Linked DNA regions of Youhaiella tibetensis. The protein of the gene in region 2 binds, or shares a complex with, the protein of the main gene of each other region. Links are inferred from orthologs where the notes say so. Each region holds a gene or a part of one and is shown on either strand. Other genes may lie near its edges.

Region 1 (5,336 bases), 3.7 Mb from region 2 along the record:
CGCACCGGGTCTCCGGCCTGGAGCGCGATGAACCCCTCCGAGAGCGCTTCCACGCCCTGGTCCTTGCGCCGCTGCCGGCTGGCGCGCGAAAAACTCGACGGCGCCCCGATGATGCGGCGGATGATGGCCCAGGCCGCGATGATGAGCACCACCAGCACCACGAGGACGAAGATGGCGGTGCCCAGCCGCGGTTGCATGCGATAGCCGCCCGCCTCGAGCGAGAGCGTTCCGGGCAGGCTCACCATCCAGGCGATGGCCGCCGCGATCAGCAGGCTGGCGATGATCCAGCTGGCGAGACGGATCATGGCGTCGTCCCCGCGGGCGCCAGCGCCTGGGCGCGCAGGGACTGGAGAAGGGCATCGGCATCGGCATGGGCCGCGATCTCGACCGATACGGCCGCCGCCGGGGCCCGCATGGGCTCGGGCAGTGCCGAGAGGAGCGCCGTGGCGGCCCCATAATCGCGCCGCGCCACCGCCGCTTCGAGCTGGGAGGCGATGGCCTCGGGCGTCGTGCCCGAGATCTCGCCGGCCGGCCGGAAGGCCAGCATGGACTTGAGCCAGTCCAGGCCCGCCTCGGTCCAGTCGGCATCGGGCTTGCCGGGCGTCGCCGCCAGCATGTCGGGCAACACCGCCTCGAACTGGCGCGTGACCTCGTCCGGACGGGTGAGCCCCTGCGCCGCCCGTTCGCTCAGCGACGTCGGCACCACCGCCCCGGGCACGATCGCCTTGAGGCCCTCGAGCTCGGTGGCGAAGGGGCGACCGCTGTCAAAGGCACTCTCAAGGCTCGAAAGCAGCAACGGCAATTGCACCGCCGGCAGTTCGGGCGCCTTCTGCGCTTCGGCGGAAAGTTCGGCGATCTTGCTGTCGGCCGTGCCCACCTTGTCCTCGAGCGTGCCCAGCTTGCCCGAAAGATCGGCCAGGCCCTGCCGCATGGCCTCGACATCGCCCGAGAGCGCAGTATCGGCCGCCTCGCCCGCTCCGCTCCCCAGGCTTTCGACCCGTGCGTTGAGCGCGTCGAGCTGGGCCTTGAAATCGGTGAGGTCGGGCACCGTCGCCGGCGCCTGGGCCTTGAGCGCCGCCACCGCCTCGTTGGCCGCCTCGAGCCTGGCATTGAAATCGTTCTGCAGGGTCGAGAAGCGCTGCGTGAGCGTATTGATGGTCGCCTGGCTGCTCTCGGAGGCATCGGCCAGGCGCTTTTCGAGCGCGGCGATGCGCGGATCGGTCTGCGGCGTCGGCTGCGGCACGACGCCCCAGGCGAGAAGCCCATAGGTAATGGCGGTGCCCAGTATCGCCCCGCCGATGATCCCGGTCAGGGCCGGCGCCCAGTGAAAACCTGATTCGGCTGCCGGGGCGCCCGGCTTGCTCCCCGCTTCGGGTTTGCTCGCCGGCCTGGCCTCGGGCTTGGCCTCGGATTTGGTATCGGGCTTCGTTTCAGGCTTGGGCGCCTCCTCCGGGCGCTGCGTGGTATCGCGCGCCGAAAGATCCAGAACGGGCGGCTTCACAGGCCCGGTATTACGCTCAGCCATGGCAAGAATCCTGTTGCGGCAAAGAATTATGACGCGTTTTGCGCGCGGGCAAAAGCCAGGGCCAGCGTCATCATGGCCTCTTCGTCCGGATGACCGGCGACCAGCACCCGCTTGAACCCGGCGGCAACCAGCGGTTCGGCGGCTTTCTGGCTGATGCAGAGCACCGCGAAATCCTCAAGGCCGCGCGCCCCGATCCGGCGCGCCGTCAGTTCGGCGAAGAGGGTCGCCGTCCGGCGTGAATAGAAGAGCCCCGCTTCGATCCGGCCCTCTTCGATCTGGGTCACGATCGCATCGGGAATCCCGGCGGCGTCCCGCATCTCGTAGACCGGCACGGTGCGCACCGCGATGCCATGCCGCCCCAGCGCCGCATCGAGGTCCCCGCTCAGGCGCGTGCCCGAGGGATAGAGGATGGGCAAGGACGGGGCGGCATCGGCGATGAGGGCCACCAGGTCCTCAAAACTGCCATTGGCGCTGCGCACGTCGGAGAAGCCGAGGAACTGGGCCTCGCGCGCCGAGCCGTCGCCCACCGCGAAGACCGGCAGGTCCTGGTAGGGGCGAACGGCGCCGCGCTCGTCGAGCGAGCGCAGCGCATTGGCGCTCGAAATGGCGATGCCGCCGAACCCGTCGGGCGGCGGCAGGTCGGTCGAGAGCGTGATGCGCTGCATCAGCGGCAGCTTGACCGCATCGAGGTTGAGGGCCCGCAGGCGGACCGTGGAATGGCCGAGATCAGGTTCAGGACGGGTGACCAGGATCGTGGTCATCGCCCGCGATCCTCGAACTGGGCGAGGAAATCCGGACCGGCAAGGTCCCGCAGCTCCTGGCCCAGATCGTGCCCGATGCGCATGGCCTCGGCGGCCGCGCCCGATCGCTCCAGTTCGTAAACGGTCTGCCCGTCCGGACTCAGGATCTGCCCGAGCAGGGTGAGCTTGTCGCCATCCCGGCTGGTCAGCGCCGCGATGGGGGTGCGGCACGAGCCGTCGAGCACGTCGAGCAGGGCACGCTCGGCGCGCAGCGCATCGTGGGTCTCGGCATGGTCGAGCACGGCCACCAGTTCGCGCGTGCGGGCGTCCTCGGAGCGGATTTCGATGCCGATGGCGCCCTGCGCCGGGGCCGGCGGGAACCGGCGCGGATCGAGCAGGCTCGCCGCCTCCCCGCTCCGGCCCAGCCGGTTGAGGCCGGCAGCGGCCAGCAGCGTGCCGTCGGCGACGCCATCGGTGAGCTTGCGGATGCGGGTATCGACATTGCCGCGGAAGGGCACGATCTCGAGATCGGGCCGGAAGCGGAGGATCTGGGCGGCCCGGCGAATCGAGGACGTGCCGAAGCGCGCGCCGCGCGGCAGCCCGTCGACGTCCCTGGCCACGAAAGAGAGAAAGGCGTCGCGCACGTCCTCGCGCTCGAGGAAGACGCTCAGTTCGAGCCCGTCCGGCAGGCGCGTCGCCATGTCCTTGGACGAATGGACGGCCAGGTCGATCTCCCCGGCCAGCAGCGCCGCCTCGATCTCCTTGGTGAAAAGGCCCTTGCCCCCCACTTCACTGAGCGGGCGGTCGGTGATCCTGTCGCCGCTGGTCGAGATCGCCTGGATGGCAATGCTGTCCTCCTCCACGCCATGGGCCTGCGCCAGCAGGCGCCGGACGAGATTGGCCTGTGCCAGCGCCAGCTGGGAACCACGGGTACCGATGCGGAGGAAGGGGGAGTGAGATTGCAATTGAGCGCTGTCCTATTGTAGGCCAAGGCGGCAGGAAGGCCATAGACCAGATCGACGTGAACGGGCAAGCGACAGAGACCATTTTGGGCATCGAGACAAGCTGCGACGAAACAGCCGCGGCTATCGTCGTGCGCGACGCGCAGGGCGCCGGCCGCATCGTTTCGAACGTGGTGCGCTCCCAGCTCGACGAGCACGCCGCCTTTGGCGGGGTAGTGCCCGAACTGGCGGCGCGCGCCCATGTCGCCTGGCTCGACCATATCATTGCCCAGGCGGTTTCCGAGGCCGGAATCGAACTCAGGGATGTCGACGCCATCGCCGCCACCGCCGGACCGGGCCTGATCGGGGGCGTCCTTGTCGGGCTCACCACCGCCAAGGCCCTGGCTGCCGCGCTCGGCAAGCCGCTGGTCGCGGTCAATCACCTCGAGGGACACGCCCTCACCGCGCGGCTGACCAACGCCGTCCCCTTCCCCTACCTGATGCTGCTGGTCTCGGGCGGGCACAGCCAGTTCGTGCTGGTGCGCGGGGTGGGCCAGTACGAGCGCTGGGGCACCACGATCGACGATGCGCTGGGCGAAGCCTTCGACAAGGTGGCCAAGCTGCTCGACCTCGGCCATCCGGGCGGACCGCAGGTCGAGATCGCCGCCCGTTCGGGCGATCCGTCCCGCTTCAAGTTTCCCCGGCCACTTTTGCGTGAAGAGCGCCTCGACTTCTCCTTTTCCGGCCTCAAGACCGCCGTGCGCCTCGCCGCCGAATCGATTGCGCCGCTGACAGACCAGGACGTCTACGACATCGCCGCCGGCTTCCAGCTGGCCGTCACCGATATCGTCGCCACCCGGACGAGGCAGGCCCTGGTCCGGTTCAAGGCCGAGTTCGCCGGCGAGCCGATCCGCATGGTGGTGGCGGGCGGGGTCGCCGCCAACCGCGCCATCGGCGCCGCCCTGCGCGCCGTCACCGAAGAGGCCGGCGCCGAGCTCGTCATCCCGCCGCCCGCCCTGTGCACCGACAATGGCGCCATGGTGGCCTGGGCCGGGGCCGAGCGCCTGGCGCTGGGCGACACCGACCGGCTCGATTTCGTAGCCCGGCCGCGCTGGCCGCTCGATTCGGAAGACATGGGGCTCCATCATGGCGCTTGAAACCGTCTCGGTCATCGGCGCGGGCGCCTGGGGCACCGCGCTCGCCCAGGCCGCCGCCATGGCGGGGCGCAGGGTACGCCTCCACGGCCGCTCGGGCGACCTCGCCAGCGAAGTCAACCAGTTCCACACCAACGAGCGGCACCTGCCCGGCCAGACGCTGCACCCGGCCATAACCGGCTTTGCCGATTGCGAGCGGGTCGCCGAGGCCGATTTCATCATCCTGGCCGTCCCGGCGCAGGCCAGCCGGGAGGCCATCATCCAGGCCGGGGCCGACGCCTTCGCCGGGCGGCCGGTGATTCTGTCGGCCAAGGGCCTCGAGCACGAGACGCTGCTGCGCCAGAGCGAAGTGCTCGGTCAATTGGCCCCGCAGGCCCAGCCCTATGTGCTCTCGGGTCCCAGCTTTGCCGCCGACGTGGCGGCGGGCCGCCCCACCGCCGTGACCCTGGCAGGACGCGACGCCGAGCCGCTGGCCGCCGCGCTCGCCGGCCCGAGTTTCCGGCCCTATGCCGCCGACGACATCGTCGGGGTGGAGCTGGCCGGCAGCCTCAAGAACGTCTACGCCCTGGGATGCGGCGCTGTCGAAGGCGCGGACCTGGGCGCCTCGGCCCGCGCCGCCTTCCTGGCCCGCGCCTATGCGGAAATGGCCCGGCTGGTCGAGGCCCTGGGCGGTTCGCCCGCGACCCTGACGGGCCTGGCGGGCCTGGGCGACCTCACCCTTTCGTGCACCTCGACCCAGTCGCGCAATTACCGCACGGGCCTGGCGCTCGGCCGCGGCCTGCCGCTCGAGGGGATCGGCCTGGCCGAAGGCGTGGCCACCGCGCCCGTCGCCCGGGATCTCGCCCGGCGGCTCCATATCGACGCCCCGCTCATCGAGGCGGTCAACCTGCTGCTCACGGGCACCACCAGCATTTCGTCAATCGTTGCCGGGCTCATGGCGCGCCCGCTCAAGAGGGAGACCTGACCCATGCCGCTT
Region 2 (7,556 bases):
GGCCTGCCCGATGGCATGGTCGGTCATCAGCTCGAAAAGCGTCGCGACCGCGCCGGCGATCTCGGGGTGGCCCTTGAGCCCGTCCGAAAGCACGCTCTCGCGCGCCGCCAGCACCATCTGCAATCGCTCCTCGTCCTCGACCACCGCGAAGTCGAAGGGCACCCCCGCTTCGAGCGGGAAACGGTGCAGCACGCTTTCGCAGAAGGCGTGGATGGTGACGATCTTGAGCCCGCCCGGCGTTTCGAGCGCATGGGCGAAGAGCGTGCGCGCCCGCTCCAGCCGCTCGGGGGTCACCGGACCGCTCTCGAGTTCGCTCAGTTCGGTCCGCAGCTTGGCTTCTTCGGCCACCGCCCAACTGGCCAGCCGGTCCGAAACGCGCGCCCGCATCTCGGCGGCTGCCGCCTTGGTATAGGTGAGGCACAGGATGGATTCGGGCGTCACGCCCGAAAGCAGCAGCCGCAGCACGCGCTGGGTGAGCACATAGGTCTTGCCCGAGCCGGCATTGGCCGCCACCCAGATGGAGGCCGATGGGTCCGCCGCCAGCCGCTGGCGGTCGCGCGTGAGGGTCGAGACCTTGACCTGCCGGCTCATTCCTCGTCCCCCTCGAGCAGCGTCCATTCCTCGTTGCGCGCCAGGTGGTCATAGGTGCCGCGATAGCGGCGCGTCACGTCCGGGCGGATGCGGGCGGCCATGGGCCGGGCATCGGAAAGCAGGAATTCGGTGACGTGGCGCTGCAAGCGCCGCCCCACCTCGTCGGCCGCGCCCATGAGCGAAAAGCCCTGGCCCGGCTTGAAGTCGGTGGGCTTGAAGGCTTCGGGGCCGGCCGCGATCTTCATATAGATGAGGGCGCTGCTCTCGCGCGGCTCCATGCCCTCGAACGCCCCTTCCCGCGCCATCGCCGCTTCGAGCAGCAGTTGCGGGGCGTCGAAATTGCGCATGTCAGCCGGTGTGGGAACCGAGCCGGTCTTGAAATCGATGATCTCGAGCGTGCCGTCCTTGAGCACGTCCAGCCGGTCGGCGATGCCCACGAGGCGGAAATTGTCGAGGAGGGTGAACGTCCATTCGCCGGAAACCTCGGCATGGCGCGATGCGATGCGCCCGTCGCGGTCGCGCTCGAAGGCCAGGAAATCGCGGGCCGCATGCTCGAACCGGCGCAGCCAGATATCGCGGCGCTCTGCCACCGCCTCGAGCCCTGAAAACGCTTCCCGCGCCATGGCGTTGAGCGTTGCGAGCGCTCCGGCGGCGTGGATATCGTGTCCTTCGATGATGAAGCGGGCGAAGACCTCGTGGATCATGGTACCGCGCTCGCGCACCCCCACCTCCTCGCCCAGGGGGTCGAGGCGGCGCAGCCCGAGCACATGCTTGGCGTAGATGTCGTAGGGCGAGCGGAAAAGGGTTTCGATTTCCGTCACCGAGAGCCGGCGCGGCCGTGCCGCTGCGGGCGGACGGGGCATGGGACGCAGCGCACCGCGCGGGCTCACCACCGTATCGAGCGAGCGTGCCGCTTCCAGCCATACCCGGCCCTTCTCGCGCAGCGCCTTGGCGTCCTCGCCGATGAAGGCTTCGAGCCGCTGGAGCAGGCGCGAGGGCAAGGCGGGGCTGGTTCCCATGCGTTGCGCATAGGCGACGATGACTTCGCCATTGCCCAACGCCATCTCGAAGTCGTGGGCGGCCAGCCCCTGCTTGCGCTCGGGCGGTTCCAGTCCCGCCGCCAGGCGCATGCCGCGGCTCAGCCACGGGCCGGGATCGGCAGTTTCCGGCCAGATGTCCTCGTTGACGCCGGCCAGGATCAGCAGGTCCGGGCTTTGCAGGCGCGCTTCCAGTTGCCCCCAGATGGAGATGTCGTCGCGCCGTGGCTGGGCATTGCGCACTTCGAAGCCGGCCATGAGCTTATAGAGCACCTGGTCGAGTCCGGTTGCGGGCAACAGCGGCCCCTCGCCCTCGCGTCCGCCGAGTTCTTCGGCCCAGGCTTCCAGTTCGCTGCGCCCCGGCATCGGGCCGGGCGCGGCCACCCGGGCGAAGGCCTCGGCCAGCGTGCGCGCCAGGAGCGCGGCCGAAAAGCGCGTGTCGCTTTCGAGCAGGGCGCAGACCGGGGCGATGGCCGTCTCGAGGGCATCGAGGAGCGGGGCCAGCCGCTCCTCCTCGCGCCGTTCGGCGACGAGCGCCCGGATGCCGGCGAGCCCCGGACCCGGACGCCGGCCGCGCAGCACCCGCGTTTCGAGAATGTCGGCGAGGCGCGCCACCTGGGCCCGCTCGAGCCCCAGCACCGTGGCGCGACTGCGCAGCAGCGCCACCAGGTCCACGGGTGCAAAGCCGTTGGCGGCAAGGCTGAGAATCTGTCGCACCAGTCGTCCGGCGGGCGCGTGGAAGAGGGGGGAGCCGGCGGCGTCGTCCACTTCTAGCTCGAAGCGCAGCAGTTCGGCCGCGATCCGGCGCGCCAGGTTACGGTCGGGCGAGACGATGCCTACGCTTTTGTGCGCCATCAGGGCGCCGCGCGCCGCCAACGCAATGGCGCGCGCTTCCTCATCGGCCGTCCGCGCGCCCAGGATCGTGATGCCCTTGACCGCCTCGGCCATGCGCGGCAGTAGCGCAGCGCGGGTCTGCGCCCAGCGGGCAGTGCCGTTCGCCAGCGCCAGGGATTGCCGGATGACCTCGGCCCGCACGCCGGGCCGCCCGAGCTCGACGACCGTCGATGGCGGCGTCCCAAGACGGCGCAGCAACTGCGCCAGCCCGTATTGCGGATGGCCGTGCGGAGCTTCCTCGGTCCTGAGCAGGGCCTCGTAGTCGAGGTCGGGATCGAGGCCGGGCAGCACCAGGGCCCCGCGCGGCAGCCGGCTCAAGGCGCCCAGCAGGTGCGCGGTGGCCGGGATCGAGCCGGTGGAGCCGGCGGCGATCACCGGGCGTTCGCCGAAGACGAGCGGCGCCGTCGCGGCCTGGCGTTCGAGCCGCAGGTTGCGGATGGCGCTGGCATCGGCCTTGCCGCGCCCATCCAGGATCGCCGGCCAGGCTTCGAGCGCGATGTTGAGGAAGCCGAGCACGCGCTGCCAGTTCTCGGCCAGTTCGTCAGGCGCCAGCGCCTTGAGCGCCGAAGCCGGCACCTGCTCGGTATTGAGATCGTCCACCACCTGTCCCAGGCTGTCGGCGAGCGCCAGGATTTCGGCGGCGTTGGGCGGGGTGGAGAGCGTCTGGGCCCCCTGCTCGGTCCTGGACCAGGCTTCGATGAGGCGAGCCAGGATCAGGCGGCGCTCGAGGCGCGACACCGGCTGGGGGAGCGGATCGGCCTCGATCGGGGGCAGGAACGGCTCCTCTTCGGGCGCTTCCCCGCCGAAGGTGCGGATGTCGGGCATCAAGCCATGGCCGCGCTCGGCAAAGGCCCGGGCGAGCGCAAGCTGGGCGCGCCGCGTCGGCAGCACGATGGTGATATCTGAAAGCCAGAAGGGGTTGTCCTCGCCGCGCGGCCAGTCGCCCAGCAGGGTGCCATCGAGAATGCGTTCGGCCAGGGTCGGCAGGAACGGCGTATCGGGGGCGATGGAATAGACTTTCGGCTGGCTCATGCCGAAGCCAGCAGATGGTCGGCTTCGGCCAGTCCCTGGACGTCTCCGACATGGAACCAGGGCGCATCGAGAACTACCCCATAGAGGTGGTTGCGCTCGAGGTTACGGTCGAAAAGCGCCGCCAGCGAGAACGCGCCTTCGGGTGCCCCCTCGAAGACCGAGCGCGCCACCAGCGCGACACCGCCATAGATCACCGGCTGGCCGCGATCGAGAGTGACGTGCGCATCGGGCGCCAGGCAGAAATCGTGGCTGCGGCGGAAGCCGTGGGCGCGCCGGGGCTGCACGCAGAGCAGCACCATCTCGGGTCGTTTCTCGGCGAAAAGGTCGATCATCCGCCCGATCGGCGCGTCCGAGCCCTCGGGCCAGAAGGCATCGGTATTCATGATGAGGATAGGGTCGGTGGCCAGCAAAGGGAGGGCCTGCCGCACGCCGCCGCCGGTGTTGAGAAGCTCGGGCTCGTTCGACACGGTCAGCCCGCGCTCGCGGGCGGCGGCCTCGATCTGGGGCGCCAGGTGGTGGGCGTTGATCACGAACCGGTCGAGGTCCTCGTCGCGCGCATTGGCGATGACCCGGTCGAGCAGCCTCTGTCCAGCCACTTCGATCAGCGGCTTGGGCGTGGTTTCGGTGAGCGGGAGCATGCGTTTGCCGTAGCCCGCGGCAAGCAGCATCACATCGGGTTTGAGTCGGGTCATGGCCGGATTTGACCGTGCCCGGAGGGGGAAGTCCAGCGGAGTTCGGCAGGCACGATCAGCCGTTCGGTTTCTCGAGGCTCCGCTCGTCGCCGAAGGTGACGGATGCCTCGCGCCCCTCGCCCGAGTGCGGGACGGAAAGCTCGACGCGCACGCTCGCCTCTGCCTCGATTTCGGGCGAGCGCTCCGCCCATTCGACGATGACGATGGCGTCCGGATCGTCGAGCAGCCCGAGTTCGCTCACGTCGCCCGCCGCCGCCAGCCGGTAGAGATCGGCATGGATGACCGAAAGGCCCTTGCCCTCGTAGGGCTGGACCAGGGCGAAGCTCGGCGAAGGCACGTCCATGCGCGGATCGCCCATCAGCGTGCGGATGATGGCCCGGGCGAGCGCGGTCTTGCCGGCTCCAAGGTCGCCTTCCAGCACCACGAGATCGCCGCGGCGCAGGAGCGCGGCGAGCGCCGCTCCCAGTTGCGCCGTCGCCGCATCGTCGGGCAGGAACACCATGGCCTATTCGGCGGCGCCGGCAAGCGCGGCGGCGTCGCGCGGCAGGTTGACCACGACACGATTGCCGCGCGGTTCGCGCTTTTCCATGGTGATGGTGCCGCCATGGAGATTGACGAAGGTGCGCACGATGGCAAGGCCAAGCCCGGCGCCGCGCTGGCGTCCCGAGCTGTGCACGGGGTCGAGCATGGCCGCCTTCATTTCCTCGGTCATGGGCGCCCCGTCGTCTTCGACGATGAACAGGAGGCGCTCGCCGCGTTCCTGGACCAGGAGGCGGATTTCCCCGCCCGGCTCGGAGAAGCGTGCCGCGTTCGAAAGCAGGTTATAGAGCACCTGCACGAGGCGGGTGGCGTCCGCCTTGATCGGCGCGATGCCCTCGGGCACCTCCACCGCCAGCTTGAGCTGGCGCTCGCCGTTGATCTCGGGGAAGGTGGCCGCGAGCCCGGCCCGCGCCTTTTCGACCAGGGTCTGGATGTCCACGGCATCGAGCCGCAGTTCGGCGATGCCGGCATCGACCGTGGCGAGGTCGAGGATGTTGTCGATGAGCACGCCCAAAGTCACGCTCGAAGCGCGGATATAATCGGTATAGGCGCGCTGCTTGTCGTTGAGCGGCCCCATGTCCTGGGACGAGAGCAGGTCGGCGAAGCCGATGATGTTGGTGAGCGGGGAACGCAGTTCGTACGAGACGTTCTGGACGAACGCGTCCTTGAGCCGGTCGGCGGTCACCAGGGCGTCGTTGCGCTCCTTGAGCACGCGGCTGTAATTGGCGCTGTCGGTGACGTCCATGAAGGTCATCATGGTCTGCCCGTCGGGCAGGCGCGTCACGGCATAGTCGATGAGGCACCCGTCGGCGCGCGCGATGCGCCCCGTGGTGTCGGCACGCATGGGGTTGAGGTCGATGATGCGGCGCTTGAGGTCGCGCCAGATCGAAATCCCATCCTCGGGCATGACCTTGCCGCAGGCCTCGGCGATCTGGTCGATATGCGGGTTAGTGCCCAGCTCGTTCATCGGCAGCTTCCAGAGCTTGGAAAGCTGCGGGTTGGAAAGCGTCAGGCGGCCATTGGTGCCGAACACCGCCACCCCTTCGGAGAGGGCGTTGAGGGTTTCGCGCTGAACGCTGGAGAGCGACTTGTTGAGGCTTTCGAGCCGCAGCCGCGCGGTGATGTCGTCAAAGACATAGATGACGCCGCCCTTGGGGCCGGCCGGGGCGGCGATGACCTGGATAGTGCGCCCGTCCGGCAGGTGCCAGGGTTCGCGCTCGGTCGGCTCGGTGAGCTGGTAGGAGGTCAGGTGCTTGGCGCGCCATTTGTGATAGTCGGGTTCGTTGGGCAGCATGCCCTCGGTTCGCAGGCGGTCGAGGATCGAGCGCTCGTCCATGCCCAGCTTGAGCCATTTGGGGTTGAGGTTGAAAAGCTCGGCATAGGCGCCGTTGAACTGCACCAGTTCGCGCGCCGCGTTGAAGATGGCGATGGGCGTGGAGAGCACTTCCATGACGGCGCTGAGCTGGCTGACGCCGGGCTCGAAGCCTTCGCCCAGTGCCGGGGCGACCGCCGGCTTGTGCGGCTCGAAATAGCCGGCGCGACCGCCGGTGAGCGGGAACTCCACCAGTTCGTAGCCGCCGCCCGCCGTCGGAAACGAGACGGTGCGCGATTGCGGCTTGTCCCCCAGCCCGACGCTGTCGAGCAGTTCGGGAATCTCCCCGTCGCCGACGGGCTTGCCGAGCGTGCGGGCGAGCTGGAGATAGGCCGGGTTGGCATAGGCCAGCTTGTTGCTGGCGTCGCGCACGAAGGCCGGGCACGGCATGAGCGCGAAGATGGCGCGGGCGCTCGAGATGTCGGCGCGCAACGTCTTGTCGTCGAGGGCGGCGGCGGTCTGGCGCTGCAGGAGCGTCGGGCGCAGCCGCACGGCAACGGCGCCGCCCAAAACCCAGCCGGTGGCCCGCAACTGGCGGCCGTCCGAGCTGGTAACGCCCATGTCGAACCCCTGCCCATCGACCCGCAGGGCCTCGAGGACTTTGGCGAGCGTCGCCGCCTCTTCGGGGGGCAGCCAGGAATGGAGGTTGAGAACGGTTTCAGCGCGACGGCCGGGCGGCAGCACGGCGGCGGCCTGGCCGAGGAACTTCGGTTCGGACGCGGCTTCGCTCCAGAGCACGGTGAGCTCGCGCGTGCCGGCAAGCAGGGCCTCGTATTCATCGACGAGCGCGCGCAGGCCCGAAATCTGTTCGGAGGTGCGGCTCTGGTTGAGCCGGTTGTCGCGCTTGGTGTTGCGCAGGGCCACCATGGCCATGAGCGCGAAGGCCCCAGCGCCTATGGCGATGGCCAGCGGCAGGGCGCCGACAAGGGCGCTGGCCGTATAGGCGTTGCCGGCCTGGGCGAGGGCTGGCGTGGCGGCGAAGATTGCTATGGGGGCAGCCACTAGGAGCGGCGCTGCTCTCAATGCGAATCCCCGACGTTTCCGGAAATCTTCCGGCACCATGCCCTACCTCTTAAAAGAACGCTTTGCTGATCGCTCCAGGACCGCAACAACCCTGGAGAACGCCTGCTACTGCCCAACGCGCCAATGATGCGCGCTTCCGGCGGCCGTGACCCATGACCACCGAATCACTTCACAATACCGGGGTGGGGAATCGGGAAAAAGAGTCTGTGTGACAAGAGTTTTGCTAATCGGGGCTTGCCAGGGTCGCGAAGCAGTCAGAGCCGGGCGAGCGTCAACGGATCGAACCGCCCGTTGCAAAAGGCATTGATGGCCGTTTCGAACACCGGATGCTCGGGCGAGGCCACCGCAAACAAAGTCATGGATGAACAAAATTTG

The links. Proteins that work in one complex are often made in the same cells at the same time.
Region 1: the proteins of tsaE (region 2) and tsaD are in contact, whole or in part, in a crystal structure (PDB 6N9A), measured with the Thermotoga maritima proteins. The link is inferred for Youhaiella tibetensis from one-to-one orthologs. Residues at the interface, in WP_004082108.1 of Thermotoga maritima: Leu37, Gly38, Lys46, Lys57, Val59, Lys60, Ser61, Thr63, Phe64, Thr65, Leu66, Met67, Val69, Pro71, Tyr82, Arg83, Leu84, Asp86, Asp88, Phe89, Asp93, Ile128, Asp130, Glu131, Arg134; in WP_004082750.1 of Thermotoga maritima: Cys10, Asp11, Arg49, His50, Leu82, Gly84, Gly135, Gly136, Glu154, Thr155, Leu156, Asp157, Asp158, Ser159, Glu162, Asp165, Lys166, Arg169, Leu170, Tyr175, Lys213, Thr214, Leu217, Tyr218, Gln221, Arg222, Asn324.

Annotation. Positions count from the first base shown.
Region 1 is NZ_CP041690.1:4,187,335-4,192,670, forward strand. What follows is about bases 2,436-5,336. They hold tsaD (tRNA (adenosine(37)-N6)-threonylcarbamoyltransferase complex transferase subunit TsaD), read left to right. Parts: upstream 2,436-3,310; coding sequence 3,311-4,363; downstream 4,364-5,336. Other genes in these bases: hemC (hydroxymethylbilane synthase), read right to left, coding at 2,436-3,230; FNA67_RS20525 (NAD(P)H-dependent glycerol-3-phosphate dehydrogenase), read left to right, coding at 4,353-5,324; FNA67_RS20530 (YciI family protein), read left to right, coding at 5,328-5,336. Outside these bases: FNA67_RS20500 (heme biosynthesis protein HemY), read right to left, coding at 1-305; FNA67_RS20505 (COG4223 family protein), read right to left, coding at 302-1,525; FNA67_RS20510 (uroporphyrinogen-III synthase), read right to left, coding at 1,552-2,286; more of hemC, read right to left, coding at 2,283-2,435.
Region 2 is NZ_CP041690.1:534,822-542,377, reverse strand. Bases 3,026-5,711 are described here. They hold tsaE (tRNA (adenosine(37)-N6)-threonylcarbamoyltransferase complex ATPase subunit type 1 TsaE), read right to left. Parts: upstream 4,749-5,711; coding sequence 4,302-4,748; downstream 3,026-4,301. Other genes in these bases: FNA67_RS02695 (sensor histidine kinase), read right to left, coding at 4,752-5,711; FNA67_RS02705 (nucleotidyltransferase family protein), read right to left, coding at 3,551-4,246; addB (double-strand break repair protein AddB), read right to left, coding at 3,026-3,554. Also shown: double-strand break repair helicase AddA, read right to left, coding at 1-591; more of addB, read right to left, coding at 588-3,025; more of FNA67_RS02695, read right to left, coding at 5,712-7,160; FNA67_RS02690 (DUF1810 domain-containing protein), read right to left, coding at 7,436-7,556. UniProt on the Escherichia coli protein: Required for the formation of a threonylcarbamoyl group on adenosine at position 37 (t(6)A37) in tRNAs that read codons beginning with adenine.